Regions from separate parts of the Pectobacterium wasabiae CFBP 3304 genome, predicted to be linked through region 4. Evidence: predicted binding sites of a transcription regulator. Region 4 holds the regulator's gene; each other region holds the start of a gene.

Region 1 (7,768 bases), 2.4 Mb from region 4:
GACTTTCCTGCAACTTGAATCATTTGGAGTATATAAGCCTGCCGGTTATAAAAACACCGCTGTTACACGATTGTAGTTATAACGGAACGACCGCCATAACCACACTACTTTTACCCTGCTATCGGTTTTATCACTCGTCCATCGCGGCTGCAACGCTTATTGCGCTTTCATTATGCAAAACGGCACGCTACCCAGTCTGTTCTTTTTCACTGTTGCCGATCTGTTATGAATAAATAGAGTCCAGACAGAAAAATCCGTATCATGCCGCTTCCGCTAATCTCGATAAGAGTGAACACCATGACTCAAACGTTTATCCCAGGCAAAGACGCCGCCCTGGAAGATTCCATCGCCCGTTTTCAACAGCAACTCCAGGACCTGGGGTTTAACATCGAAGAAGCGTCATGGCTGAATCCGGTGCCAAACGTCTGGTCTGTCCATATCCGAGACCGCGATTGTCCGCTTTGCTTCACTAACGGCAAAGGTGCCAGTAAGAAAGCGGCACTGGCTTCCGCGTTAGGTGAGTATTTCGAGCGCCTGTCCACCAACTATTTCTTTGCTGACTTCTATCTCGGCAAAACGATCGCTAACGGTGATTTCGTCCATTATCCGAATGAAAAATGGTTCCCTATTCAGGAAGACGATGCGCTGCCGGAAGGAATTCTGGATGCCCGTCTGCACCAGTTTTACGATCCTGAGCAGGAACTGAGCGCCAGCGATCTGATCGATCTGCAATCCGGCAATGCCGACAGAGGCATTTGTGCGCTGCCGTTTACCCGCCAGTCCGATCAGCAAACCGTCTATATTCCGATGAATATCATCGGTAATCTGTACGTCTCTAACGGGATGTCCGCTGGGAACACCGCCAACGAAGCCCGCGTTCAGGGGCTGTCAGAAGTATTTGAGCGCAGCATCAAAAACCGCATCATTGCCGAGTCCATCAGCCTACCGGAAATCCCGCAAGAGGTGCTAAACCGCTACCCGGGCGTGGTTGAAGCGATTGCAACACTGGAAAAAGAAGGTTTCCCGATTTTCGCTTACGATGCGTCACTGGGCGGGAAATATCCGGTCATCTGCGTGGTGCTGTTTAACCCCGCTAACGGCACCTGCTTTGCCTCCTTCGGCGCACATCCTGACTTCGGCGTGGCGCTGGAACGTACCGTCACAGAGCTTCTGCAAGGCCGCGGCCTGAAAGATCTGGACGTGTTCACCCCACCGACGTTTGATGATGAAGAAGTGGCCGAGCACGCGAATCTGGAAACCCACTTCATCGATTCCAGCGGTCTGATCTCCTGGGATATGTTCAAAAAAGAAGCAGATTATGAATTTGCCGACTGGAGCTTTAAAGGCTCAACGGAAGAAGAATTTGCAACGCTGATGGCGATCTTCAAGCAGGAAGATAAAGAAGTCTACATTGCCGACTATGAGCATCTGGCCGTTTATGCCTGTCGCATCATCGTGCCAGGTATGTCAGACATCTACCCCGCTGACGATCTGCTGTTGGCTAATAACAGCATGGGTGCTCACCTGCGTGACACGCTGCTGGCGCTGCCTGGCAGCAAATGGGAACAAGACGCCTATCTGGCGCTGTTGCAACAGTTGGATGACGAAGGACTGGATGACTTCACCCGCGTGCGCGAGTTGCTTGGTATTGCCACAGGAAAAGATAATGGCTGGCTCACTCTACGCGTTGGCGAATTGAAAGCGATGCTGGCGCTGGCTGGCGGCGATCTGGATCAAGCGCTGACCTGGACAGAATGGACGCAGGATTTCAACGATTCAGTCTTCAGCGCACAGCGCAGCAATTACTACCGTTGCCTGCAAACCCTGCTGCTACTAGCACTCGAGCCTGAGCGCGATCCCGCTGAATACTACGATGCCTTCACTAAAATGTACGGCAGTGAGACAGTCGATGCCGCCAGTGCCGCCGTTGCTGGAGAAGCGTGCTTCTACGGCCTGTTTGTCGTAGACGATACCTTTACCTCTTTACCTGCGCATCAGTCGTTGCTGGCTGCCTATGAAAAGCTGCAACAGGCCAAACGCCGTTATTGGCAGTCAAAATAATGTCTACGTGATGCAGTCATCGTGCAATCTTATAATGATGGCAGCGATCTGTTGTGAATAGCTTAAATAGCCCTTTATTTTAAAGGGCTATTTTATTGTCCTTTGGACAATAATTGATTATTCGTGATGCATAATCAGAATATTGTTATTGAATAGTGAATTTTTAATTAAATTACCTCGACAAGGTGGTACTGAAATTCTACAAAACATGATTTTTATTAACGCTAAATCGGTAGGTTTAACCTGTGCCATTCAACTCTTTTTGCAAAATTTAAAATATTTTTTTATCATATAATTCAATAAATTAACCATAAAACCTAGGTATCACGCCCTCCCTATCGACCTATTAATTTCTTGCAATATGATCCATGTCAAATTTTGCCGTATACTGCTTTGTTAGTATCTCAACGCTGATAAATTTTAAGAGAGAGTTAGTGTGAAAGCTGACAACCCCTTCACTCTATTACTGCCGGCCGCGATGGCAAAAGTTGCTGAAGACGCCGGAGTCTATAAAGCTACCAAACAACCGTGTACGACGTTTTATTTAGCGATCACTGCGGGTGTATTTATTTCGATCGCCTTCGTCTTTTATATTACGGCCACCACGGGAACGTCGACGATTCCTTTTGGTATCGCGAAATTGATCGGAGGTATCTGTTTCTCCCTTGGCCTCATGTTGGTTGTCGTCTGCGGCGCGGACTTGTTTACCTCAACCGTTCTCATCGTGATTGCCAAAGCCAGTGGACGTATTACCTGGAAGCAGCTAGCCTGTAACTGGGCTAATGTTTATGTCGGCAACCTGATTGGTGCGCTTTTCTTCGTTGGACTTATCTGGTTCTCGGGAGAGCATATGGTCGCAAACGGTGCATGGGGCCTTAACGTCCTGCAAACAGCGGAACACAAACTTGAACACACTTTTGTTGAAGCGCTGTGTCTGGGGATCCTGGCCAACCTGCTAGTCTGTCTGGCTGTGTGGATGAGCTATTCCGGCCACACGCTTACCGATAAAATGTTTGCCATGATCCTGCCTGTCGCCATGTTCGTTTCTAGTGGTTTTGAGCACAGTATCGCCAACATGTTCATGGTTCCTATGGGCATCGTTATCAAAAATTTTGCGGCCCCAGAATTCTGGAATGCCATTGGCATGGCGCCGTCTCAGTTTGAACATTTAACCGTCAGTCACTTCATTACCGATAATCTGATTCCCGTCACCCTAGGGAATATCATCGGCGGCGGTATAATGGTCGGTTTAACATATTGGGTAATTTATTTGCGCGGTGGAGACAAGCACCACTAAGGTGCAATCGGCCGCAACGTCGGGTTTTAAGAAATCCATATCAAAGGTAGGTGTAAAATGACCGAGCTGAATGAAAAATTGGCCAATGCATGGCAAGGCTTTAGCAAAGGTGAATGGCAGGATAACGTCAACGTTCGTGACTTTATCCAGAAAAACTACACGCCGTATGAAGGTGATGAGTCTTTCCTGGCTGGCGCAACTAAAGCGACCTCAGCGCTGTGGGACAGCGTCATGGAAGGCATCAAACAGGAAAACCGTACTCACGCCCCTGTTGATTTTGATACCCATGTTGCTGCGACTATCACGTCTCACGACGCGGGATACATCAACAAAGGTCTGGAAAAAATCGTTGGTCTTCAGACTGATGCTCCGTTGAAGCGTGCGTTGATTCCGTTTGGCGGCATCAAAATGGTTGAAGGTTCATGCAAAGTTTATGGCCGTGAACTGGACCCTCAGCTGAAAAAAATCTTCTCTGAATATCGCAAAACGCACAACCAAGGCGTGTTCGATGTTTACACTCCAGATATCCTGCGTTGTCGTAAGTCTGGCGTTCTGACTGGTCTGCCAGATGCCTACGGCCGTGGTCGTATCATCGGTGACTACCGTCGCGTTGCGCTGTACGGTATCGACTATCTGATGAAAGACAAGTTTGCTCAGTTCACTTCTCTGCAATCCAAACTGGAAAACGGCGAAGATCTGGAAGCAACAATCCGTCTGCGTGAAGAAATTGCCGATCAGCATCATGCATTGAGCCAAATTAAAGAAATGGCAGCGAAATATGGCTGCGATATTTCTGCCCCAGCAGCGACAGCTCAAGAAGCCGTTCAGTGGACTTATTTCGGTTACCTGGCTGCGGTGAAATCACAGAATGGTGCGGCAATGTCCTTCGGACGTGTCTCCACTTTCCTGGATATCTACCTCGATCGCGATCTGAAAGCCGGTAAAATCACGGAAGAAGAAGCTCAGGAAATGATTGACCACCTGGTCATGAAACTGCGTATGGTGCGTTTCCTGCGTACTCCTGAGTATGATGAACTGTTCTCTGGTGACCCAATCTGGGCAACAGAATCTTTGGCTGGTATGGGGCTGGATGGTCGTACACTGGTGAGCAAAACCAGCTTCCGCTTCCTGAACACCCTGTACACCATGGGGCCGTCTCCAGAGCCGAACATGACCATCCTGTGGTCTGAAAAACTGCCACAAAGCTTTAAAAACTATGCGGCTAAAGTCTCCATCGATACCTCTTCTCTGCAATACGAGAATGACGATTTGATGCGCCCTGACTTTAATAACGATGACTATGCAATCGCGTGTTGCGTAAGCCCAATGATCGTTGGCAAACAAATGCAGTTCTTCGGCGCCCGTGCAAACCTGGCGAAAACCATGCTGTACGCTATTAATGGCGGCGTGGACGAAAAACTGAAAATGCAGGTTGGTCCTAAATCAGAACCAATCAAAGGCGACGTGCTGAACTTCGACGAAGTGATGGATCGTATGGATCACTTCATGGATTGGCTGGCTAAGCAATATGTCACCGCGCTGAATGTCATCCACTACATGCATGACAAATACAGCTACGAAGCATCGCTGATGGCACTGCATGACCGTGACGTATTCCGTACCATGGCGTGTGGTATTGCTGGTCTGTCTGTTGCTGCTGACTCTTTGTCTGCCATCAAATATGCCAAAGTTAAACCAATTCGTGATGAAGATGGTCTGGCTATCGACTTTGATATCGAAGGCGAATATCCGCAATTCGGTAACAACGATGCTCGCGTAGATGAACTGGCTTGTGATCTGGTTGAACGTTTCATGAAGAAAATTCAGAAACTGAATACCTACCGTGGCGCAACCCCGACTCAGTCTGTTCTGACCATCACCTCTAACGTGGTATATGGTAAGAAAACAGGTAACACGCCAGACGGTCGCCGCGCTGGTGCTCCGTTCGGACCAGGTGCTAACCCAATGCACGGCCGTGACCAGAAAGGTGCTGTTGCCTCTCTGACTTCAGTTGCCAAACTGCCGTTTGCTTACGCGAAAGATGGTATTTCTTATACCTTCTCCATCGTACCTAACGCATTAGGTAAAGACGACAATGTGCGTAAAGCTAACCTTGCTGGCCTGATGGATGGTTACTTCCATCATGAAGCCAGCATCGAAGGCGGCCAGCACCTGAACGTCAACGTCATGAACCGTGAAATGCTGCTTGATGCGATGGAAAACCCGGAAAAGTATCCGCAGTTGACTATCCGTGTATCTGGCTACGCAGTGCGTTTCAACTCACTGACGAAAGAACAGCAGCAAGACGTCATCACCCGTACTTTCACACAGTCAATCTAGTTTCCATGACTGTCTGAAAAGACGTAAAATAAAGGCTCCACGTCAGTGGGGCCTTTTTCTTACCCTCGCTTGTCGTTCAGATTGTTAGCCTGTTTTGCCAGCCCGCCATGCTGCCCTATCATGTGGCTGGCTGGCAAAACAGATTCGACGCAGCATCTGTCACACGGTGTTCTTCTGTCAGAAACGTCTGCCAGATCGATACCCGCTTTCTTATGACTGCGCTCATAAAGACCGCTATTGTCCGGTCAAATTTGGAGAAAACCTCGCAATGTCAGTAATCGGTCGCATCCACTCCTTTGAATCCTGCGGCACCGTCGATGGCCCAGGCATCCGCTTCATCATCTTCTTCCAGGGTTGTCTGATGCGCTGTCTGTATTGCCATAACCGTGATACCTGGGATACACATGGTGGCAAAGAAGTGACAGTTGAAGAGCTCATGAAAGAAGTCGTGACCTACCGCCATTTTATGAATGCATCCGGCGGCGGCGTAACGGCATCGGGTGGTGAGGCCATACTACAAGCTGAGTTTGTACGCGACTGGTTCCGCGCCTGTAAGGCAGAAGGTATCAATACCTGTCTGGACACTAACGGATTCGTGCGCCGTTACGATCCCGTCATTGACGAGCTATTAGACGTCAGCGATTTAGTGATGCTCGACCTGAAGCAAATGAACGATGATATACATCAGAATTTAGTTGGCGTATCGAATCACCGTACTCTGGATTTCGCTCGCTATCTGGCAAAACGTAACCAGCGTACCTGGATACGTTATGTAGTGGTGCCTGGCTGGTCTGACGACGATGCGTCCGCGCACAAACTGGGTGAATTCACTAAGGATATGACGAACATCGAGAAAATTGAACTTCTGCCCTACCATGAGCTTGGCAAACACAAGTGGATCGCAATGGGCGAAGAGTACAAATTGGATGGTGTTAAACCGCCGAAGGCCGATACGATGGATCGCGTTAAATCAATTCTTGAAAGCTACGGTCACAAGGTAATCTACTAACCTTTGATGCTTTCTGAAATAGCGCGCTTCATGGCGCGCTATTTTCATTTCAGCAGATTAACATCATTAAAACGTTACACTGCACTAGGCCAGATTTCCTGCCGCTTTGATTTTCACCTGAACCGCATTCCCCGGCAGATAGGCCAAAGGAATTTCCTGATAATCGATGATCTCAACGCTGCCTAGCGTTGCGCCCATCTCTTCAGCAAGACAAATCGTTTGCTGCTGTAATTCCTTTTTTACTTCTTCACGTTCGTGATCCGGCATTTTAACCACACGCTCGATCTGCGCCCCCACCTTCCCTAACGCCACCCCCACCGCATTTGCCGCATCGAAATTCAACGGGCGCATAACCTGACTGACACCAGATAAAACGTCAGGCAGTAAAATGCTTCCGCCGCCAACAAGCACCGCAGGAATAGCCGCACTTGATGATTTAATCCGGTCGATAGCACTTTCTACTTTATCAATCATCTGACGATAAGCCTGCTGGCAAAGCGCTTTATCCAGTTCAGGTAGCGGACGAGGAAGTGTGGATGTCCATCGCTCACGATGAAGGCGCAGCATGATATCACTGAGCGTTAACGTCTCCCCGCCAAAGCTGACGCCCTGTTCAAGAAGACGATAGCCGACGCTGTCAGGCCCAAGGGTGAGTGTCCCATCCGGAGACTGTCGAACACAGGTTCCTCCGCCAATACCGATAGAAATGATATCCGGCATCCTGAAATTCGTCCGCACATCACCCACTTCAACGGCGATTGCCGATTCACGCGGGAAACCATTCACCAACACGCCAATATCGGTTGTCGTGCCGCCGACATCGATAATCAATGCATGATCCAAACCCGAAAGGTGGCACGCCCCACGAATCGAGTTCGTTGGCCCACAGGCCATCGTCAGAATCGGGTATTGCTTCACCATACTTTCGGACATCAATGTGCCATCATTTTGCCCAAAGAATGGCGTAGCTTTGATACCGTGCCGAACTAACGCTTGCGTGAAACCGTTAACAAAACGGGTGGCAGTGCTTTGCAACGACGCATTCAAGATCGTCGCGTTTT
Region 2 (7,768 bases), 300 kb from region 4:
TGACGGCGACCGACAGCGTTTGTTCATCAATGCTGAGTAATAATGCCTGATAACGTCGGCACAACGTCTGTAACTCGCTGAGTGTATGCTCGGTGGAGAAGGCGGAGCCAGTCATGATTAACCCGCCGTGTTATCGAAACGGAAAACGTCCTGACAGGCAGATTGCAGGCTCTCTGTGCCGTCGTCCGTGGCACAATTTTTCGTCCAGCGTGAAGCGCCGGTTTCGGTATTCCACGTTGGCGTCAGAATAACGCGCAGCCCTTGCAGAGTAGATTGCCCAGTCAGCACAATTACGCCTTGTACGACGCTAACGGTGCTGACATAGCGTGAAGATTTGCTGCCAGGAATCCCCTGATTCCCTGCATTGCAGGCCGTAAACGCAGCATTTTCCAGACCGCAGAGATCGACTGGCGTTTTATACGACACCATCGTTTGCAGCATGTCCGTCAGCGCAGCTTTTTGCAGATAGCCTTGATAGGCGGGAACGCCAATGGCGCTGAGGATAGCGATGATCGCAATGACGATCATCAGCTCAATCAGTGTGAATCCTTGTTGTTTTGTCATGTTGATTTCCCTGGTGTTGAGTATAAATTTTGTGGCGTATAAATCCATACGGACGGCTGGCAGCATAGAAAAGGGAATGAGGGCTGACGAGCGGGGAAAATCAAAACAGGAAAGCGCGACGACATGTTTTTAGAGATTTACAGAGCGTTGAAAAATTTTTGCGAGCAGAGACGCAATTTTCACGCTGCCGGGATAGATCATCTGTACAGGATCGGCGGTCTACGTCGTGACGATGGTGTATGAGGCGATGAGGTTTAGAGATGCGAACGAGGTGCGCAATGGCACCTCGTCGATAGAAATAGCGAAGTGATTAGATAAAGCGCATGGATAAATCCAGTGCCTGTACGTGCTTGGTTAATGCACCCACCGAGATATAGTCCACGCCAGTTTCCGCATAGCCACGTAGCGTGTCGAGTGTGACATTACCGGATACTTCCAGTAGCGCACGGCCTTGTGTTAAGCCAACGGCTTCCCGAATGTTATCCAGACTAAAATTATCCAGCATAATGATATCTGCGCCAGCCTCTAGCGCCTGCTGTAACTCATTCAGTGATTCAACTTCAACTTCGACTGGAACATCGTTACGTAAAGCCTGCGCTTTTTCTACCGCATTTTTGATTGAACCTGCGGCGATGATATGGTTTTCCTTAATCAGGAAGGCATCGGATAGACCAAGACGATGGTTGTCTCCGCCACCGCACGATACGGCATATTTCAGCGCCGTTCGCAGACCTGGCAGCGTCTTGCGGGTATCCAGCAGTCGGGTGCGCGTTCCTTGTAGTACGGCAACATAGCGGCTGACCTCGGTTGCGACGCCGGACAGCGTTTGCAGGAAATTCAGCGCCGTGCGTTCACCGGTCAGGAGCTGTTTGGCTGGTCCTGTTATATCGCACAGCGTTTGATTGGGGGTGATGGCCTCACCATCGGCGACGTGCCAAACGATCGTTGCCGTGTTGCCCAATTGAGAAAAGACTTCCTCAAGCCAGCGCGTACCACAAAATATGCCTGCTTCACGCGTGATAATGCGGGCGTTGACGGTCTCGTTGTCGGGTAACAGCAGAGCGGTAATATCTTGATTAGCATCGACGATGCCACCTAAATCTTCACGCAGTGCCAGTTGCACGCTGGCGGGGATATCTTGTGCAATACGAGCGAGCAAGGCTTGTTGACGTTGTTCCTGACTGTAGCGACGCGTTGACATGACAAAACTCCGAAGGGGGATTCGGGGGTCTATGCTACCTTGTTTATATCAGGACATCCAGAATGGATACTTATTATAATTCAACGCGTTAATGTTATTGGTTTTCCGACGAATATTCATATTCGTCGGAAAGGTAGCGCGATTTTAGAAGTTGTAACCGACGACCAGGTAGTAGCCCCAACCGGTGGATTTCACTTCAAACGGGCCTTTGCCAAAGTTGAGTTCTGTGCCATCAGCCCATTGGCCGCCGTTGTGGAAATAACGAGCGACAAACGAGTAGTGCCAGTGGTCGTAGCCCAGTGCCAGAATATGGCTGGAGGCAATGGAGTTGTTAGTGCGGCTTGAATTTGATTTATCACGCAGTTCTGAACCGAAATCGAAATTGGTGAAGCTGATATACGAGACGTTACCGCCCATCAGGGAGCCGAGTGGGTAAGAGTATTTCACTTTTACACGATAGCCGTCCCACTCATTTTCGTTCGCTGCGCCGTAGTTCTGCCATTGGTATTTGGCATAGCCGTTCAGTGAGAGCGACAGATCGGTTCCGGTATCAATATCGGTCCCTAACCCCATGTACCACGTGCTCTGGCGTGAACCGCTGTTGCGACCCTGATCGTAAATAACATTATTGGCGATGTACCACTCTTTAAACGGTCCAAAGCTCAGATCCGTTCCTGTCAGTTTATCAATCGAGAAGCGTGGCTCGATCTCGACAAACAGTGGGGAGCCTTTATCCCAAATACCGCGGCTGTCGGGATCGCCACCGAAAAACTTAGGTGCGTCGGCGTAGCCGTAGAAATCGAACCAGTCTTTACGCGCAAATGCTTCATATTCCAGGTAAGTCGTGCTGTTCAGGTGTGGTCCGAAACGCGTGTGGGCGCTGCCGACGACGTTAACGCTCTGGTGCCACCAGTCGGAGAGGTATTCAGCTTTATTGCTGTCGGCAAGGGCAGGCATTGAGCATGACAGTGCGAGCAAGGCGCCTGCGGCGAAAGTTTTTTTCATGTTAAGTACCGTAGTGTTAGACGTTATTTACGCCATGCGTAAGACCGCAAAATAAGTTTTGGTAATATCAAAAAAAATCAGAAGATAATTTTGTCATGCATTTTAAGTAAAAATAGACGCAATGCACGAAAACGATTGCCTTCTATTACGCCATTACATTTGTAGTGTGACTTTAATCACATAATTGGATTGAGGATTTTACCTTGCTAAAAAGGATGTGGAGGTCGAAAACAGGCAGGAAATGGCGGAAATCTCACAGAACGAACGGTAAAACCTATCGATATCCAGTTGGATAGATAGGGTGGTGTGAAACATGGTATCTTGAATACAAGGACTTTTGGCTCCAATTGATTTTTCGCCTGATTCAGCCGGCAAACGATACGATGCGAGGTTATCGCCGATGCTTTTGGAAAATGGCTGGTTATCTGACATTACCCACACGCCTTCACCGCATTATGATGGCCGCCCGAATGATGAGGTGCCTTCCTTGCTGGTGATTCACAATATCAGTCTGCCGCCCGGTGAGTTTGGTGGTCCGTATATTGATCAACTGTTTACGGCTACTTTGGATCCCACTGCGCATCCCTATTTTGCCGATATTTCCCATTTACGTGTAGCGGCACATTGCCTGATTCGTCGCGATGGGCAAACCACACAGTATGTGTCTTTCGACCAGCGCGCCTGGCATGCCGGTGTTTCGGTGTTTGAAGGCCGTGACCGCTGTAATGATTTCTCTATTGGCATCGAGCTGGAAGGTACGGATACGCTGCCTTTTACCATGGCGCAGTATCACTCACTGGTTGCGATTACACGCCTATTAATGCGGGATTATCCTATTACACTGTCGCGAATTACCGGACATAGCGACATCGCTCCGGGCCGCAAAACCGATCCCGGCGCGGCATTTGACTGGGATGGCTATCATCGTCTGCTACAAGAAAACTGGACAGAAAACAAAGGGAGTCTCGATCAATGACGCTGTTTACACTGTTGCTTACGCTGGCATGGGAACGGTTGTTCAAGCAGGGGGAGCATTGGCAGATCGATCATCGGCTTGACGTTGTATTCCGACACGTTCCCTCTCCCTCTTTATTTCAAACGCTGCTCCTGACGCTATGCAGCATGGGTATCGTGGCGGGATTGCTGTGGCTAACGAGTGGCATTCTGTTTGGCCTGATTTCTCTTTTGCTGTGGATTGTTATCAGCCTGATGTGTATTGGTGCGGGTGAGATTCGTCAGCACTATCGGCGCTATTTGCAGGCGGCACAGCGCGGCGAGGCGGATGCCAGCCGGGAAATGGCGGCGGAATTGGCGTTGATTCACGGTTTGCCCGTTGGCGCAGGTGAAAGCGAGCAGTTAAAAGAGCTGCAAAATGCATTGCTATGGATAAATTTCCGGTTTTATCTGGCTCCGCTATTTTGGTTCGTCGCCGCAGGGCCATACGGGCCGATTGCGCTAGTGGGGTATGCATTTTTGCGCGCCAGACAAACCTGGCTTGCTCGGCATAACACGCCGCTGGAACGTGCACAGTCCGGTGTTGATCGTTTGTTGCATTGGCTTGATTGGATCCCTGCACGTTTGGCGGGTGCGGCTTATGCCTTGCTGGGGCACGGCGAGAAAGCACTACCTGCCTGGTTCGCCTCGCTGGGGGATTCTCGCAGTTCACCGTATTGGGTGTTGACTCAACTGGCCCAATTTTCTCTCGCGCGTGAATCCCACGTTGAGCCTGTGGAGACGCCCAAAGCCGCTGTGACGCTGGCGAAAAAGGTGACGCTGGTATTAGTGGTTGTCGTCGCGCTCCTGACGATATACGGTGCGCTGGTTTAATTTCCCGTTGGGCATCCCAGCGCACCCGTTTCTCGCTTATTGCCTGTCAGCGGGCGGTTCGCCGAACACGGGCATTCCGTCACGATCCCAGGTGAAGGTTTTAATCCGCGTATGGCGATTAGGGTCATACAGCGGGTCTCCTTCGATCTCCGTGTAGTTGCGGGCGTGGTAAACCAGAACGTCTTCGCCCGTTTCTGTTTGCGTAAAGCTATTATGGCCTGGCCCAAACTGCCGGTTTGCTCGGCTGGTGGTAAAGACCGGCTGCTGCGATTTATGCCAGCTTGTCGGGTTCAACAGATCGCTGTCTGCATTCGCCCACAGTAAGCCGATACAGTAATTTTCATCGGTGGCGCTGGCGGAATAGGTGATGAAGAGACGTTCTCCGTGTTTAATGACAGCGGGCCCTTCGTTGACTTTAAAACCGACCACTTCCCACGGCAGTTCCGGCTTGCTCAACATGACCGGCGTGCCTTTCAGCGTCCACGGATTTTCCATTTCCGCCAGATACAGATTCGAATTACCAGAGATAGCGGGATCTTTTTGCGCCCATAGATAGTAGCGTTTGCCTTTATGTTCAAAGTGGGTGGCATCCAGCGAGAAGGTATCAAATTGTGTATAAATCCGGCCTCTTTCTACCCAGTTGCCTTTTAGCGGGTCGCTGTCTGCACATTCCAGCGCAAACATACGGTGCTGGAATAAGCCGTCTTTGATGTCTTCCGTCGGCGCAGCGGCGAAATAGACATACCATTTGCCATGAATCACGTGCAGTTCTGGTGCCCAAATCAGTGTACTTAAAGGGCCGCGTTCATGCTTGCGCCAGATTGTCACTGGGGTCGCGTGGGCAAGCGCCTCCAGCGAACTGGCCCGGCGAATTTCGAGCCGATTGTATTCAGGTACTGAGGCAATAAAATAATATTGTCCATCCGTGTGGCGAAGAATGAAAGGGTCAGCCCGTTGTTCAATCAGTGGGTTAGGCCATTGATGTGGGTTCATCATTCTCTCCTCCTCTTTTGACGTTGGGTGATTGACTGTCGCGGCTTTCGCTCAGTTCCCGATAGTTATTACGGCGTTTTTCCAGATCGATTTGTATTTGCTGCATAAGCTGGCGATCGACCTTCAGCAAACGTACAACGCCTGCGGTAATCAAATAGCCTACGCCGGGAATAAGGGTGAACAACATAATGATACCGTTCATGGCTTCTGCATTTTGCTCTGGAGCATTGGCATCATAACCATAGTAGGACAGCAGGAAGCCGACCATCGCCCCAGCAATCGCCAGCCCGACTTTCAGGAAGAACAGATTGCCTGAAAAGCTGATCCCAGTGATTCGCTTGCCGGTTTTCCACTCGCCATAGTCATCCACATCGGCCATCAGCGACCAGTGGAGCGGGGACGGAATCTGGTGCAGGACATTCAGCAGGAAGTACATCACCAGAATAAAGCTGGTCAGGTGAGGGTTGAAGAAATAGAAGGCGCTGGAAAAGATCGCTAGCGCGATGTTGACCCAGAAAAACACTTTCAGCTTGCAGAAACGGTCGGTCAGGGGTTTCGCCAATGCACTGCCGAACATCATGCCGACCACGCCGAGACTGATAAACAGGCTGGCGAATGAGACGGACTTTCCCATTACCCACGTGACGTAGTACATCGTGGCCGCCATGCGGATAAATCCAGGACAGACGTTGCACAGGGTTAACAGCAGAATGCGCGGCCATTGGTCGTTTTTCCAGACGTCTCGTAGGTCCGCTTTCAGCGCGTCGTTGGTGGGGATGGCGGGTTTAATTCGCTCCTGAACGGTAGCAAAGCAAAATAGAAACATGAATAGGGCAATGATCGCCATCACGCCCATCGACATTTGGTAGCCGCGTGCTTTGTCCTCGCCGCCGAACCACTCAGCCATAGGCAGCAGCGTCGAAGAGAGGATGAGCGTGGCGATACCGACCATGATGAATCGGTATGACTGGCAGGAAACTCGCTCATGCGGATCGGCGGTTATCACGCCACCCAGTGAGCAGTAGGGGATGTTGATGGCGGTGTACGTCAGCGACATCAGAAAATAGGTGACGAACGCGTAGATGACCTTGCCGTTGTAGCTCCAATCCGGCGTGGTAAACATGAGGACGCTGAACAGCACGTAGGGCACGCAGACCCAAAGCAGATAAGGCCGAAAGCGACCCCAGCGGCTTTGGGTGCGATCGGCGATCGCGCCCATAATCGGGTCCGTGACGGCATCGATGACGCGAATGGAAAGTAGCAGGGTGCCGACCAAGGCTGGCGAGAGCCCATAGATATCTGTGTAGAAGTAGCTCAGAAATAGCATGATGGCTCCGCCAATCATGTTGCATCCTGCGTCACCCATTCCATAGCCGATCTTTTCTTTAACGGACAGTGCGTTGTTCTTCATGAATACGACTCCTGTGCTTAACGTGTAAGCACGATTATTCCTCTCGATAGGGATAAAAGAGCGTATGAAATCGGTTGCAAAAATGGACAAACGGGTCGGGTGGAGCAAAGTGTGATGGACATGGCAAATATGAAAATGGCCGACAGAGTCGGCCATGGAAAAGGATGTGGTGAACGCTGAGGCTTACGCCGCCTGATTTTTCTTTTTGATGAAGTAACCAGCGCCCAGAATAATCAGCCAAACCGGAATCAGCATGACGGAAATCTGAATGCTCGGCGTCAGGAACATAATCACCAGTATACCGGCCAGGAACAGCAGACAGAGGTAGTTACCCAGCGGATAAAGCAGTGCTTTAAACTTGGTCACCGTACCTTCTTTATCTTTCTGCGCTCGGAACTTCAGGTGTGCCAGACTGATCATCGCCCAGTTAATCACGAGAGCCGATACGACCAGCGCCATTAATAGCTCAAATGCTTTACCGGGAATAAGGTAGTTGATCAGCACACAGAGTGCTGTCGCCAGTGCGGAAATACCGATTGCGACAACGGGTACGCCGCGACTATCGACGGTTGCCAATGCTTTTGGCCCATTCCCCTGTTTCGCTAGCCCGAACAGCATGCGGCTGTTGCAATAAACACAACTGTTGTAAACCGACAATGCTGCGGTCAATACCACGATGTTCAGTACCGTCGCCACGGCGTTGCTGTTCAGTTCATGGAAGATCATCACGAACGGACTACCGCCTTCTACCACTTTCCCCCATGGGT
Region 3 (7,768 bases), 370 kb from region 4:
TTAGATAACAGCATGCACGACATCACTACTCACTGGATTCCGGTTTCAGGCCGCACGCACTGCGCTAGCGTCCCGTAACCGGATAACTCTTTTCGTTATTTTTCTGATAACACGCCCGCATCAACGAGCGTTTGCCGAACCTGTGCTTTCTGCTCGTTATTTAATGGCTGTGTCGGCGCTAAACAGGCCGTGGAAATATCCAGTCCCATTAGCGTCATCGCTTCTTTCACAACATTCACAAATGGACTGTCAATTTGATAGAGGCGCGGCAATTGCAAAATCGTTTTATGCATGTCCATCGCCTCAGCGAATTCCCCATTGCGCAGCGCCTGATAGATACCGACAGACAGTTCAGGTACAAAATTGGCACTGGCGGAGATTGCTCCATCTCCCCCCATCAACACCGTATTCAATAAGTGATCGTCAAAACCACAGAACACCGCGAAATCAGGATGGGCGCTCTTCACTGTGGTGATCATATCGCGCAAATGCGCCACAGAATCGATGGTGTCTTTGATACCGACGATGTTGTGATGTGCATCGGCCAGACGCTTCACGAGAGCGGGATAGAGATCCTGACCGGTGAGCTTGGGGAAATTGTACAAAATCACCGGGAGCGAGACAGCGGTGGCGATGGCGCCGTAATAGCCCATCAAGTTCTCTTCGGTAATTTGCCAGTAGTAGGGGTTAATGGCGACAACCGCATCTGCACCCGCTTCCTCAGCATGTTGACTTAGCGCAACGGCTTCACGTGTGTTTGTACTGCCCACGCCAATCAATACCGGAACACGACGATCCACCATACGGATCACAGCCTCGGCCAATGCCATACGCTCTGTCGCAGACATTTGCGAAAACTCCCCTCCCGTACCGAGGAAAAATAGCCCATTCACGCCTGCGGCGATCAGGCTGTCAATCACGCGTTGCATTCCTGCTTCATCCAGAAGGCCATCATTCGTAAAGATTGATGACACCGGTGGAATGATCCCGGCGAACTTGGTGATAAATCCCATTTAACTTCTCCTTACAGCATCAGATAGCAAAAAAGAAACAGACTCTCTGCCAATACATTTGGTCAGTGATGATGATTTTTGTTTTACATTATAGAACTCAGTTCTACATTACATAACCGAAATGCTAGCACCACAGTTTGTGGCGAGTAAATAACCGGCAGAGCGAAACATTGAGAAATGGTCACTGGATCACAAAATAGAGACACGGGAGGAAACGGAGAGGCGGTAATCAGTCAGTCATGCCGCACCAGGAAAACAGGTGCCACAAGGGATGACCCTGTGTTGGCAAAATACGATGGAGAAGGAAAAAGGCGTGACACTCGCGTTACGCAGAACAGGGAATGGGGAGGAATAAAACGCTATATTCTTAATTGCAGGATACCAGAACCCTTCCCGACTGCGGAAAGGAAGATATCCTGCAATGTGTACTGTCGCTTAAAACACCGTGCTGACAGCGGCGGTAGCCGCCGCCAATCAGGCCAGTTGCATCGCAAGCTGAATAGAGATCGCCATGCTTTCAGGCTTCGCTTTACCCGTCCAGGCAATGTCAAAGGCCGTGCCGTGGTCAGCCGACGTGCGGATAAACGGCAGCCCAGCGGTGATGTTCACCCCATCATAGAAACCCAACAGCTTGAGCGGGATATGTCCCTGATCGTGATACATCGCCACCACCATATCGTACTGGCCTTCATACGCCTGCAAATAGACGGTATCCGGCGGGCACGGGCCATATACATCAATGCCTTTGGCCTTCATGGCTTCAACCGATGGCGAGACGATTTTAATCTCTTCATCACCAAACAGGCCATTCTCACCCGCGTGCGGGTTAACCCCGGCAACGGCGATACGTGGATGGGTAAAACCGACGCGCTTAAGGAAGACGTCCGCCATGTCGATCACCGTTTCCACGCGATCGCGGTTCAGGGTATCGAGGAATTTACGCAGTGCGATGTGCGTTGAAACATGGATAACTTTCAGCTTATCGGTATACAACACCATCGCATAGTCGCGGCTGTTGGTCAGCTTCGCCAATAGTTCGGTGTGGCCCGGGTAAAGGTGACCTGCCGAGTGCAGCGCTTCTTTATTCAGTGGCGCGGTCGCGATCGCATGCACTTCACCCGCCATTGCCAGCTCGGTGGCTTTCTTTATGCAGCGATAGGCTAAATCGCCCGCCTGTGCCTGAACGACACCCGGTTTCAACGCCTGTGGATCTTCCAGCGGCTCATCAATGATGTTGATGACGCCTGGTGCAAATACCGCGTCAGCCGGTTTATCAATGATTTTTAACTCTACGGCAGGCACCACATTCAGCGCCAGAACACGTCGCATCGTCTGTACGCAGCCCACCACCACGGCAGATGCGCCGGAAAGCTCGCCTTCGGCCAGAGATTTGATAATAATTTCTGGTCCAATCCCTGCTGGATCACCCATCGTTACTGCAATAATTTTACTCACTGACCTTCTCCTCAATAAAACGTAAAACGTCGAGCAAAGTAGTTTCGTTGCCAAAACCCCCCGCTTTAGTCATCACAGGGGTCATGCCGACAACGCTGTTCAGCAGGTATCCCCAAGGCACGCAGGATGCGATTTGCCCCTTAATCTGAAAGCCGGTAGCGCCCAGCGCGGTTGCTACGGCAATCGCAATATCACCACCCGATAAATACAGCCCTCCCGGTAAGCGTCGGCTAGCACCATCCGCTGCCCGACTATCTAGTGCCTGAACAATGCTGCGCGTAAGTTCTCCCAGATAGTGGCTGATCGTTTCACCAAGCTGCTGGCGACTCAGTCCAAGCTCCCGACACCGCGCATCGATCTCGAAGCGCTGATTCTCGTTGTGACAGGTACGGATAATGCAGTGGTGCCCATTCATCAGTGCGTTCACCGCGTCCTGACACTGGGACGCCATGCCGGTAGCTGAATGGGATGAAAAAAGCGCGCTGATATCGATCTCAACCAGCGTGACATCGCGGCGCAGTCGAGCGATTGCAATCTGTTTTTGAGCGATGTCGCTCATTGACCCCACGACGGCCAGCAGCGGTTTCTCGGTCTTATGGGTAAAATCCAGCACATTTGCCAGTGCGTCGCTCAAGCCTGCCGAGCCAACCAGCAACGGACGAAACGGCAGCGCCTTCGCGGCATCAACGATATGCATCAAGTCGTCTTGCACGTCAGTATCAAGAATAATCAGACGCGCCCCCTCGTCTGCCAACTGCTGCAAACGCAGGGCTAAATTAGCCTGACGAACATCATCAAGATGGACTTCAGCCACCGGCAACGCGGTCTGTTCCGCCAGACGAGCCGCAATAGAAGCCGACGCCACCGGAGTTTTCGGATCGCTGGCAAATTCGGTATCGGTAAGCAAACGACCATTAACCCAGACTTCACCTTTTCGGGTAACCCGTCCCAGCGTCGGCGATGCCGCAGCAATCAGTGCAACAGGCACCTCTGCCGCAGACAATGCAGCGGCGACTTCTGCACCCAAATTCCCACGCAACGTCGAGTCTATCTTCTTAATAATCCAGCCTTGCCCGCCAGCCGCCTGCCAGGCGGCTACCGCGTCTGCAGTACGCTGAGACGCCACATCGCTATGCGCCGCTCGGCTATCGGTGTTAATGACTACCGCATCACCCAGTAAATCCGCATGCAGTTTATTGACGTCAAATACGACGCTAACTCGCGCACCATGCTGCGCCAGTCCGACGCCCGCATCATTGGCACCCGTAAAGTCATCAGCGACAACGACGACCTGCTCTGCTGATTGCTGCATGTTTGGCATACCTCATTCTCGGTTCATGGTTATCTGGTAATGATTATATTGAATCACATTTGATTATATGTGAGCAACATCAAATTATTTAAAAGGAATTTCACCTATAAATTATCACCACGATGTGGCAAATGGCGTTCAGTCGTGATGAAAACCACGCCATTTGACTGAAAATAATCACTATCGCAACCATTATCATCGCGATAACGCTCTGGCGAAGAAGAGAAAAGGCAAGGTAATAAGCATGAACATCAATAGCACTATCCTCAGCGGCTACCGGGTACTTCAGGACATCAGTCACCTGTTGTCAGGAAAACAGCACGTTTTATTTGTCACCGACAAAAACATTGTCGGGCTGCCTGACGTTCAGGCGCTAATCGCACAAGTTAAGCAAGCCGTTCCGCAGGTTCTGCTGGTGGATAATGTGCCTGCCGAGCCGAGCCAGCATGACGTTGCCCAGATCCTGAGCCAGTTGGCACAAACCCAGACCGATCTGGTGATCGGCGTCGGTGGCGGCAGCGTGCTGGATGTCGCCAAACTGCTTTCCGTGCTATGCGCGGGTGATGAAACCGTGACGCTGGATAGCCTGCTGGCAGGGGAAAAACCCACCCGCCGCACAACGTCACTGCTTATCCCAACCACGGCGGGAACTGGCTCAGAAGCCACGCCGAATGCCATTCTGGCGATCCCAGAGAAAGAGACGAAAGTCGGCATTATTACGCCCGTGATGCTGCCGGACTACGTTGCGCTGGTGCCAGAGCTGACGATCAGCATGCCGCCACACATCGCCGCTTCAACCGGTATTGATGCGCTCTGCCACCTGATCGAGTGCTTCACGTCTACGATTGCCAACCCGGTCAGCGACAACTACGCGCTGATTGGCCTGAAAAAGCTGTTTGCCAACCTCGAAACCTCCGTGCGTGAGCCGGGCAATCTGGAAGCCAAGCTGAATATGCTGTGGGCGTCCTATTACGGCGGTGCCGCCATTGCCCACTCCGGTACGCATCTGGTTCATGCGATGTCCTACCCGCTCGGCGGCAAGTACCACATTCCACACGGCGTAGCGAACGCCATCTTGCTTGCACCTTGCATGCGTTTCGTGCAGGACGCCGCACAGGACAAATTCGCTCAAGCGTATGACCTGCTGCCGGATGCCGATCTGACGCTCGATACAGCAGAAAAAGCGCAGGCGCTGGTGACCTATTTCAGCGAGCTGGTCAAACGACTTAATCTGCCCAACACCTTACAACAGCTTGGCGTGGAAAAAGATCACCTGCCCTACCTGGTCGATGCCGCGTTACAGGTTCAGCGCCTGATGAAAAATGTACCGACGCAGGTCAGCGCTGACGATGTGCGTGAGGTTTATCTGACCCTGTTTTAACAGCGCAGCGTTAAGAACATCGTTTTGAGTAGAACAGTTTTAGGTTTTCACTTTTTGATTACGTGTCACGAGGAAGAACAATGAGTAAGAACATTACTGGCGTCCTGACCGCCATCGTCACGCCATTTGATAACCAGGGCGAATTTAATCCCGCAGCCATGCGTCTTCAGGTTCAACGCCAGATGCGCTATGGCAACGGTATTTTCTGTAACGGCACCAACGGTGAGTTTTTCGTTCTGCACACCGATGAGAAAGTCGCCGTCACGGAAACCTGCGTTGATGAAGTTGCCGGAAAAGTGCCGGTTGTCGGCCACATCGGTGAAATCTCCACGCGGGAAACCATCAAGCTCGGCAAACGCATCGCCGCGCTGGGTGTTGATGCCGTTTCTGTCATCACCCCGTATTTCATTCCACTAAAACAGGAAGAACTGATCGCCCACTACACCGCCGTCGCCGATGCGCTGACCGTGCCGGTGTTTCTCTACAACATTCCTGCACGCACGGGAAATACGCTGGCGCCGGAAACCGTCCGCACGCTGGCAGATCACCCGAACATCATCGGCATCAAAGACAGCGCAGGCAGCTATGAAAGCCTGAGCAGTTATGTGCAAGCGGTGAAAGGTGTGCAGGGTTTTAACGTACTGAATGGCCCAGACTCGCTCATTCACCAGGGCTTTGTTGACGGCTGCTCCGCCTGTATTTCCGGGCTGGCTAACGTGGCACCGGAACCGATCAGCCAGATTTGGCATCGTTTCCATGCAGGTGACATTGAAGGCTCGCGTCAGGCACAAGAACAGGTTGCCGAATTGCGTAAGACACTGTATGCCATCGCATTCTCACCGGCTGTGGTGAAGAAAGCGCTGGCAATCATGGGTGAAGATGTCGGCGTCAGCCGCTATCCGATCCAGTTTTCCGCACAGGATGAAGACAACATCCGCAACATACTTAGTCAATTCTCGCAGTAACAGAGAAATTTCAATTTCCACTTATAGGCCGAGAAGATATGAACCATTTTAGCTTAACTGACACCCTCATAATCGTTGGGATGATTGTGTTTTATATCGCATTCACCTCATGGTTAACCTACAAGCTCCGCAGTAAATCGAACACCGAGTTCATGGAAGGCTCACGCGCACTACCGGCGTTTATCGTCGGTATCCTGCTGATGACCGAATTCATCGGTGCCAAATCCACCATCGGTACGGCACAGTCTGCCTTTGAGAACGGCTTTGCCGCCTCCTGGTCGGTGATTGGCGCCGCCATCGGTTTCCCGCTGTTTGGTATTATTCTGGTGAAGAAGATTTATAACACTGGGAAAATCACCATCTCCGGCGCGATTGCCGAGAAATACGGTACTAGCACCAAAAATATTATCTCGATCATCATGATCTATGCGCTGTTGCTGGTAAACGTGGGCAACTACGTCAGCGGCGCAGCGGCCATCGCCACCGTGTTGAAAGTCTCGCTGCCTGTCGCTGCGCTGATCACCGCTGTCGTCAGTACCTTCTACTACTACTTCGGTGGTCTGAAAGGGACAGCCTACATCACGTTGATCCACAGCGCCGTGAAATACGTAGGGGTGATGATCATTCTGTTCGTGGCGTTGAAAATGACCGGCGGCTTCAAACCGATGATTGAACAAATGCCGGATTATTACTGGACGTGGGACGGGAAACTCGGTGCCAGTACTATCTTCGCTTGGTTGATCGGGACTATCGGTTCTATCTTCTGTACGCAGTTCGTGATTCAGGCCATTTCATCAACGAAAGATGCCACCAGCGCGAAACGCGCCACCTGGGTCGCTTTCTTCTTCTGTATGCCGATTGCACTGGCTATCGCGGTCATCGGTGTCGCAGCGAAGTTTTCCCACCCTGAAATCAACAGCCTGTACGCGATGCCGGTCTTCCTGCAAGACATGAATCCATGGCTCGCTGGTCTGGTCACGACATCACTGGTCGCCTCTATCTTCATCAGCGTAAGTATGGTGGCACTGGCTATCGTTTCCCTGTTAATTAAGGACTTCTACGTTCCTTACTGGAAACCAACGCCAGAAAAAGAAATGAAAATGACCCGAATCCTCTCGCTTGTCGTAGGTTTCGCACCGCTCATCTTCGTTCTGTTCGTCCCTGAAATTCTGAAACTGTCGTTCTTTACGCGTGCCATTCGTCTGTCGATTTCCGTGGTTGCCGTGATTGCGTTCTATCTGCCGTTCTTCGGCAGCGCCCGTGGTGCAAACGCTAGCCTGATATCATCCTGCGTGGTCACCTCTGTTTGGTATATTCTCGGCAACCCATACGGCATCGATAACATGTATGTCGCGTTGATTACCCCAGCTATCGTCATACTGATCGATCGTCTGATTCCGAACAAAGCGCACAAAATCAAAGTTTCTCAAACTGAAAATAAATCAGGAGCCTGAGTCATGAGTAGCGAAACCATTACCGTCGAACGTAGCGGAAAAGTTCATCACGCAGAAGGCGATGCCGCGCGTCTGGATGCCTACATTCCGTCGGAATGCCCGCAGAATCATGCGGCCAACCTGCTCCATCTGCCAAACGGCGATGTGCTGTGCGTTTGGTTCGGTGGTACACAAGAAGGGATTGCGGA
Region 4 (7,768 bases):
TGACGTAATGGACAGCAGAGTGAGGCAGCAAATGGCAGCAGAGCAGAAAGCAGTGACACGGGATACCCACGATAAAGTTATTTTGCCGGTTTATGCACCCGCGAAGTTTGTACCCGTGAAAGGTAAGGGGAGCCGCGTTTGGGATCAGGACGGCCGAGAATATATCGATTTCTCCGGTGGCATCGCCGTCACGGCGCTCGGTCACTGCCACCCGGCGCTAGTTAATGCCCTACATCAACAGGGCGAAAAACTGTGGCATACCAGCAATATTTTCACTAATGAACCTGCGCTACGCCTCGCCAGTAAGCTGATCGATGCCACTTTTGCCGATCGTGTGTTCTTTGTTAACTCTGGTGCAGAGGCTAACGAAGCCGCATTTAAGCTGGCGCGTCACTATGCGGTTAAACGCCATAGCCCGTATAAAACCAAGATCATCGCCTTCTACAATGCATTTCATGGCCGGACGCTGTTCACCGTTTCGGTTGGCGGACAGCCTAAATATGCCGATGGCTTCGGGCCTAAACCTGCGGATATCGTGCACGTTCCGTTCAACGATCTTGCTGCTGTTAAAGCGGTGATGGACGATCACACCTGCGCGGTCGTGCTGGAACCAATTCAGGGTGAAGGCGGCATTACCCCGGCTACGCCTGAATTTTTGCAGGGCGTTCGTGACTTGTGCGATCAACATAAAGCGCTGCTAGTGTTTGATGAAGTACAGAGTGGGATGGGGCGTACCGGTAAATTATTCAGCTATATGCACTATGGCATTACGCCAGATATCCTCACTACCGCGAAAGCGCTGGGTGGTGGTTTCCCGATTAGCGCGATGCTGACGACGGAAGAGATTGCATCAGCCATGACGGTTGGGGTACACGGAACGACCTATGGTGGCAATCCGCTAGCTTGTGCGGTCGCTGAAGCCGCGCTGGATATCATCAATACGCCAGAAGTGCTGTCGGGCGTAGCGGATCGTCACGATCGCTTTGTTAGTGAACTGGAGAGAATCAACCAGCAGTACAGCGTATTTGATCAGGTACGTGGTATGGGGCTGCTGTTGGGTGCAGAGCTGAAACCGCAGTGGCATGGTCGTGCGGGCGAATTTCTGGCTGCCGCAACGGCACAGGGGCTTATGGTGTTGATGGCGGGGCCGAACGTCATTCGTTTTGTGCCGTCTTTGATCATTGATGAAGATGATATTGTGCAGGGGATGGCGAAATTCGCCAAAGCGGTCGCTCAAGTGGTTGATACCGCGAACTGAGTTCACGATATTTTGTGATAAACCGTTTTGTACGCATTGTGCGATAAAAAAAGCGTGAGGCCGAGGCTTCACGCTTTTTTATTGGTAGGGTAGTACTGCGACAGGGATTTAGCGAGTGCCGTAAACGACGATCGTTTTACCGTGTGCAGAGATCAGATTCTGGTCTTCTAACATTTTCAGAATGCGGCCCACGGTTTCACGCGAGCAGCCAACGATTTGCCCAATTTCCTGACGGGTAATTTTAATTTGCATGCCATCTGGATGTGTCATGGCATCAGGTTGTTTGGCCAGGTTGAGTAATGTTTGGGCGATACGGCCAGTCACATCAAGGAAGGCGAGGTTGCCGACTTTTTCTGAGGTTACCTGAAGTCTGTTTGCCATTTGCGCAGACAGGCGCATGAGGATGTCCGGGTTAACCTGAATGAGCTGGCGGAATTTTTTGTATGAAATTTCAGCCACTTCACAGGCGGTTTTTGCCCGAACCCAAGCACTGCGCTCCTGACCTTCTTCAAACAGGCCGAGCTCACCAATAAAATCGCCCTGATTGAGGTAGGAAAGAATCATTTCCTTGCCTTCTTCATCTTTGATTAGCACTGCGACAGAGCCTTTCACGATGTAGTAAAGCGTTTCTGCTTTTTCACCTTGGTGAATCAGCGTGCTCTTCGATGGATACTTGTGGATATGACAATGGGAAAGGAACCATTCGAGAGTTGGGTCTGTCTGCGGTTTGCCGAGAACCATTCGCTATCATCCTCTGTTGTAATTCACTGCGCAAATTACAGGGGTCAGAGTTCCCTGTACGGCGTGTTTAACTGCTAAAAAAATAAAATTCAGTCTAGGCAGAATGACGTCAGGGAATATACTGGAACCACTGTACCCTTGATTTTCCGGCTGCTACCTTGCCGCACCGTAAACGTGGCTGGGTATGTCTGGCTACGTCATCATCTTCTTCGTTTCTGGGTTTGTCCAGAAAAGGTCTATTCTATTTTTGTTTTAACACAGCTTTAATGATGTGTCTTGTGTTGTCTCGCTTCAGCATGACAAAGCTCTGATTAACGCTGGTTTTTGTACAGTAACGATATAAATTTTCAAAAAATTTTTAGTGGAGAGGCATCATGCAGGCTCGGGTAAAATGGGTTGAAGGCTTAACGTTTTTGGGCGAATCGGCATCAGGACATCAGATATTGATGGATGGTAATTCTGGCGATAAAGCGCCCAGTCCGATGGAAATGGTGTTGATGTCCGTAGGAGGATGCAGCGCGATTGATGTGGTATCGATTCTGCAAAAGGGCCGTAATGATGTGGCGGATTGTGAGGTGAAATTGACGTCGGAACGCCGCTCTGAAGCGCCGCGTTTATTTACCCATATCAATCTGCATTTTATTGTGACGGGGAAAGGATTGACCGATAAAGTCGTCGAGCGGGCGGTTGCCCTGTCAGCGGAAAAATACTGCTCTGTGGCATTGATGCTGGGCAAAGCCGTTGAGGTGACGCACAGCCACGAAATTAGAGTGCTGGCATAATCTTTTTCTTGAGGCACTAATGCTGATCACTTAAGCCCGCTATTAGGGGAAACACAGAGGAGGTTCCCGCAGGAGGCCTCACCCCTGTGGCCGGCTCGTGTATCTCGATGCTTAAACGATCGGCATTATTCTCTTGGCTCGTGTTACCGTGCCCAGCTTTGCTCATTCGATGGCTTTCCCTTCTATCAGTCGCTGCACCAGCGGTGCCATGATGAGCTCCATCGCCAGCCCCATTTTCCCGCCGGGAACGACCAACGTGTTGATGTGGGAGATAAACGAACCCTGCAGCATAGCGAGCAGATAGGGATAATCTATATTATCCAACCCCTGAAAGTGAATGACGACGAAGCTTTCGTCCAGTGACGGAATCGACTTGGCGGCAAACGGGTTAGAGGTGTCCACGGTAGGCACGCGCTGGAAGTTGATATGGGTGCGAGAGAACTGCGGCGTGATGTAGGTGATGTAGTCTTCCATGGAGCGGACAACGGAATCCATCACCGCTTCACGTGAATGGCCACGTTCATTGACGTCACGAATCAGCTTTTGAATCCACTCCAGGTTGACGATTGGCACCACGCCGACGAGCAAATCCACATGCTGTGCCACGTCATTTTGTTCGGTGACTACGCCGCCGTGCAGCCCTTCATAGAACAGGATATCGGTGGGTTCCGGCATCGGTTCCCACGGTGTGAATGTTCCGGGAACCTGATTATAGGGGATCGCTTCATCGTAGGTATGCAGGTATTTCCGCGTCTGGCCGCGCCCATGCAGGCCATATTCGATAAACGATTGTTCCAGCAGGCTGAAATCATTCGCTTCCGGGCCGAAATAGCTGATGTGTCGCCCTAAATCACGCGCTTTGCGGATTGCCATGTCCATTTCCGGGCGGGTATAGCGGTGAAAGCTGTCGCCTTCCAACTGGGCTGCGCGTAGATCAAACTGCTGGAAAATCTTACGAAAGGCCAGACTGGTTGTCGTGGTACCTGCTCCGCTGGAGCCGGTAACCGCAATAATCGGATGCTGATGTGACATAAGGCGCGTGACTCCATGATCGCGATGCCACATAGGCTGAAGCCTGCGTGCATCCTCAAAAAAGACGTAATGGTTCCCATTGTTAGCATGTTTGGCGCGCTCTTTCACGCCTTTCGCCATGATCAATAAGGGGCATGCCCTCCTGCATTGAGCTGGCCGCGTGGCATAATATTGAGAGTTTCATGTAACTCAGACCACACCAAAACTACGTCGCCCGATTGGAGTTGGCTGCGGATATCTTCCACTTTCTGTGCCAACGAGCGCTCCTGTTCGCCGTAGTCAGTGCCTTCGCGCAGCACGAACGATTCGATGATGTTATCCAGCGTTTCTGGATCGAGCTGTTGCCAGGGAATAATCACGCTATGTTTCCTGAGTAAAAAGGGTTCCTGAAGAAGAATCGGTGGCGTGGTCCAAAAATGGGCTAAGCCAGTTGGGAATGCGCTGTTCCAGCCACATTTCCGGTTTCAATAACGTACCACTTACGAAGCCGACGTGCCCACCATGTTCCGTTAGCTGATACTCAATATTAGACGGTAACTGCGACAGATCGGGAATCACCTCCGGCGTCATGAAAGGATCGTCTTTTGCGTGGATGATCAGCAGCGGTTTGCGTATTTTAGGCAATAGCGGCAGAGCACTACAGCGTCGATAGTAGTCAGCCGCATCGCGAAAGCCGTGGATACGTGAGGTAATGACGTCATCAAACTCGCGTAACTGACGGATTCGCTTCAACTGCGGCAACTGAATCGGCAGCGTGTCTGGGTAGGCTGCCAGCTTGCGGCCGGCGTTTTGTTTCAACAGACGCAGCAGGTAGTGCTGATAGACGCGCGAGAAACCTTGTTCCATCCGACGGCTACAGGGCTCGAGCATTAAGGGGGCGGAAACGATGGCGGCGGCGGACAGGGAACAGGCTTCGCCCTGCTGACCGAGCAGGTAGGCCAGCATGTTGCCGCCGAGAGAAACGCCGATGGCGGCGGTAGGAGCCCCGCCCAGCGTCTCTTGCATCCAATGCAGAAAATAGCTGGCATCGCTGGTTTCACCGGAGTGATAAATACGCTTCATCCGGTTGGGCTTACCGCTGCACCCGCGAAAATGCATGATGACGGCCAGCCAGCCACGCTGTTTGCAGGCATGCAGCAGGCCGTGGGCATAGGGACTATGAAAACTGCCTTCCAATCCGTGAAACAGCACCACGCGCGGTTTATGCTTAGCCTGCTCGGGCGCTTCGCTCCACGCCAGATCGACAAAATCGCCGTCGGGTAATTCAAGCGGCTGCCAGACTGGCGAGAACTGCGCGTGACGCCGAATCAGGCGCGGTAATAGCGTTTGCAGATGCGGATTATGGGCACCGCTTAGCGGACGAAAATGGTCATGCATAAAGGATATGAAAATCTTGTTGTCGGCTCTTGTACGATCAATATCACACTGTTAGCTTCAATGCTGCCAGTTGGTACGACATTTGGGTCAGGAGCGCCCACAAATAATGGAACTGAGTTTATTTCTTTCGATGTTGGGTTTTCTGTGGGTAGCGGCTATCACGCCGGGGCCGAATAATATGCTGTTGACGACCTCGGGCGCGAATTTTGGCTTTATGCGTTCACTGTGGTTGATGGTCGGCATCATGCTGGGGATGCAGAGTATTTTGCTGCTGGTGGCATTCGGCGTCGGCGGTTTGATTCTGATTTACCCTTCGCTGCATTTTATCCTGAAAGTCCTCGGTAGTGCTTACCTGCTCTGGCTGGCGTGGAAAATCGCCACGGCGGCTTACGAACGGCTGGAAACGTCCGTTGCTCCGCCCCAGCCGATCCGGCTTTATCAAGGGTGGTTACTACAATTCCTGAACCCAAAAGCGTGGCTGATGGCGCTGGGCGCGGTTGCCAGTTTTAGTCTGGCGGGTGAAGGCTATAACCATTCGGTGATCGCGATAAGCATCGGCATTGTGCTGGTGAATTTGGTTTCCGGCGTCATCTGGCTCGGGTTTGGTACGATGATTGGGCGACTGCTGCGCAGTAAGAAAGCGTGGATTATCTTCAATGTGTCAATGGGGCTGCTGACCGCCGCCTGCGTGCTGTTGATTTGGCATTAGTGCTGGTTTGATAAAGTCGCGAGCGGTTTTTCGCTCGCGACGCCTTTCCGGTGAGAGAGACCAGATTCATTCGCTCTGCATCATCTGCTCTAACTGTTCCTGCGCATCCAGCCAGGACAGTTCTGTTTCTTCTAGCTCGATTTTTACTTTGGTTTGTTGTTGCAGGCAGTCAGTGAGTTCGGCCTTACGGCTGATATCGTAGATTGCACTGTCCGCCAGTCGGGCTTCAAGCGCTGCCAGCGTTTCACCCAGCTTTTCCATCTGCTGCTCAAGCTTGGTTATCTGTTTACGCAGCGGCTGAGTTTGTGTTCTCAATTCGGCTTCACGACGTTTCTGATCTTTTCTACCCTGCGCACTGTTGGCTGCATTCTCTTTGGGCGCTTCATCGGCCGCATTTTCCTGACGTTGCAGGCCGACCAGCCACTGTTGGTAATCTTCTAAATCGCCATCGAACGGCTCTACTTTCTGATCGTGTACCAGATAGAGATCGTCGGTGGTAGAACGGATCAGGTGTCGATCGTGCGAGACGACAACCAGCGCGCCTTCAAAATCGATTAACGCTTCGGTCAATGCCTGACGCATATCCAGATCGAGGTGGTTGGTCGGTTCATCGAGCAGCAGGAGATTCGGACGCTGCCAGACGATCAGCGCCAACACCAGACGGGCTTTTTCACCACCGGAGAAGCGCTCGGTAATTTCGGTGACCTTATCGCCCTGAAAACCGAAGCCGCCGAGGTAGTCGCGCAGTTGCTGTTCCGTTTCCCGTTCTGCCAGACGTACCAGATGTTGCAAGGGTGACTCGTCCGCACGTAGAAACTCTAACTGATGCTGAGCGAAATAACCGAGCTTAACGCCTTTCGCGAGTCCAATTTCCCCTTTCAGTGGAGCAAGCGTGCCAGCAAGCAGCTTGATCAGCGTGGATTTACCCGCGCCGTTATGGCCGAGCAGCCCGATGCGGGAACCCGGCACTAAATTGAGCTTGATGGACTCGAGAATCAGCTTGTCGTTGTAGCCAGCGCTGACCTTTTCCATCTTCATGAGTGGATTGGGTAACGACTCCGGGGCGCGAAAACTGAAGCGGAAAGGGTTATCGACATGCGCTGGTGCAATCATCTCCATGCGTTCCAGCATTTTTATCCGGCTTTGGGCCTGCTTGGCTTTGGTTGCTTGCGCACGAAACCTGTCAATATAGTGTTGCAGATGCGCGACACGTTCCTGCTGATGCTCATAGAGCGATTGCTGTTGTGCGAGACGGGTGGCGCGCTGGCGTTCAAACGAGGAGTAGTTGCCGGTGTACTCGTTGAGCGACTGCTGTTCGATGTGCAGAATTTTAGTCACTACCGGATCGAGGAAATCACGGTCGTGCGAGATCAGTACCAGCGTGCCGGCGTAGTTTTTCAGCCACTTCTCCAGCCAGATTACCGCATCCAAATCGAGGTGGTTGGTCGGTTCATCCAGCAACAGCAGATCGGAACGGCAAATCAGCGCCTGTGCCAGATTCAGACGCATCCTCCAGCCGCCGGAAAAGGCGCTGACAGGCTGTTGCAACTGTGGCTGAGAAAACCCGAGTCCGCTGAGCAGGCTTGACGCTCTCGCTTGTATCGTCCAGGCCTGAATCGCATCCAGTTTGCCGTGCAGTGTGGCAATGGCGTTGCCGTCGTTCTCTTCGTTGGCGGTTTGTAACGCGGCTTCCAACTGGCGAAACTCGCGGTCGCCGTCAATCACATAGTCCAGCGCCGGTTTGCCCAATGCTGGTGTTTCCTGGTTGACCCAGGCCAGTGACCAGTTTTGCGGAAATGTCGCGCTACCGCCATCGGCGCTGATTTCACCTTTCAGTAATGACAGCAGCGTAGATTTACCACAGCCGTT

The links. The regulator CRP, encoded in region 4, controls carbon source genes, mostly activating them, when cyclic AMP is high. The targets are predictions, from matches to a motif close to ATGTGANNNNNNTCACAT.
Region 1: focA (formate transporter FocA) is a predicted target of CRP. The motif match lies at 2,421-2,438, and genes of this name have one in related genera.
Region 2: A7983_RS03825 (nucleoside-specific channel-forming protein Tsx) is a predicted target of CRP. The motif match lies at 2,935-2,952, and genes of this name have one in related genera.
Region 3: A7983_RS03590 (iron-containing alcohol dehydrogenase) is a predicted target of CRP. The motif match lies at 3,848-3,865, and genes of this name have one in related genera.

Annotation. Positions count from the first base shown of each region.
Region 1 is NZ_CP015750.1:3,786,353-3,794,120, reverse strand. It holds gene ycaO (30S ribosomal protein S12 methylthiotransferase accessory factor YcaO) at 298-2,061, shown strand; gene focA (formate transporter FocA) at 2,498-3,358, shown strand; gene pflB (formate C-acetyltransferase) at 3,416-5,698, shown strand; gene pflA (pyruvate formate lyase 1-activating protein) at 5,967-6,707, shown strand; gene A7983_RS17270 (hydantoinase/oxoprolinase N-terminal domain-containing protein) at 6,792-7,768, opposite strand, start outside.
Region 2 is NZ_CP015750.1:857,407-865,174, reverse strand. It holds partial or broken gene gspE (type II secretion system protein GspE) at 1-115, opposite strand, end outside; gene ppdD (prepilin peptidase-dependent pilin) at 118-564, opposite strand; gene nadC (carboxylating nicotinate-nucleotide diphosphorylase) at 875-1,765, opposite strand; gene A7983_RS03825 (nucleoside-specific channel-forming protein Tsx) at 1,910-2,770, opposite strand; gene ampD (1,6-anhydro-N-acetylmuramyl-L-alanine amidase AmpD) at 3,171-3,746, shown strand; gene ampE (beta-lactamase regulator AmpE) at 3,743-4,597, shown strand; gene A7983_RS03810 (glycoside hydrolase family 43 protein) at 4,634-5,590, opposite strand; gene A7983_RS03805 (glycoside-pentoside-hexuronide (GPH):cation symporter) at 5,568-7,001, opposite strand; gene A7983_RS03800 (amino acid permease) at 7,185-7,768, opposite strand, start outside.
Region 3 is NZ_CP015750.1:791,006-798,773, forward strand. It holds gene A7983_RS03575 (dihydrodipicolinate synthase family protein) at 96-1,013, opposite strand; gene A7983_RS03580 (D-threonate 4-phosphate dehydrogenase) at 1,488-2,468, opposite strand; gene dtnK (D-threonate kinase) at 2,461-3,789, opposite strand; gene A7983_RS03590 (iron-containing alcohol dehydrogenase) at 4,025-5,161, shown strand; gene A7983_RS03595 (dihydrodipicolinate synthase family protein) at 5,242-6,126, shown strand; gene A7983_RS03600 (sodium:solute symporter family protein) at 6,165-7,580, shown strand; gene A7983_RS03605 (sialidase family protein) at 7,584-7,768, shown strand, end outside.
Region 4 is NZ_CP015750.1:1,156,747-1,164,514, reverse strand. It holds gene argD (bifunctional acetylornithine/succinyldiaminopimelate transaminase) at 32-1,258, shown strand; gene crp (cAMP-activated global transcriptional regulator CRP) at 1,367-1,999, opposite strand; gene A7983_RS05275 (OsmC family protein) at 2,374-2,781, shown strand; gene A7983_RS05270 (phosphoribulokinase) at 2,944-3,813, opposite strand; gene A7983_RS05265 (YheU family protein) at 3,936-4,172, opposite strand; gene A7983_RS05260 (hydrolase) at 4,174-5,190, opposite strand; gene A7983_RS05255 (LysE family translocator) at 5,297-5,899, shown strand; gene A7983_RS05250 (ABC transporter ATP-binding protein) at 5,966-7,768, opposite strand, start outside.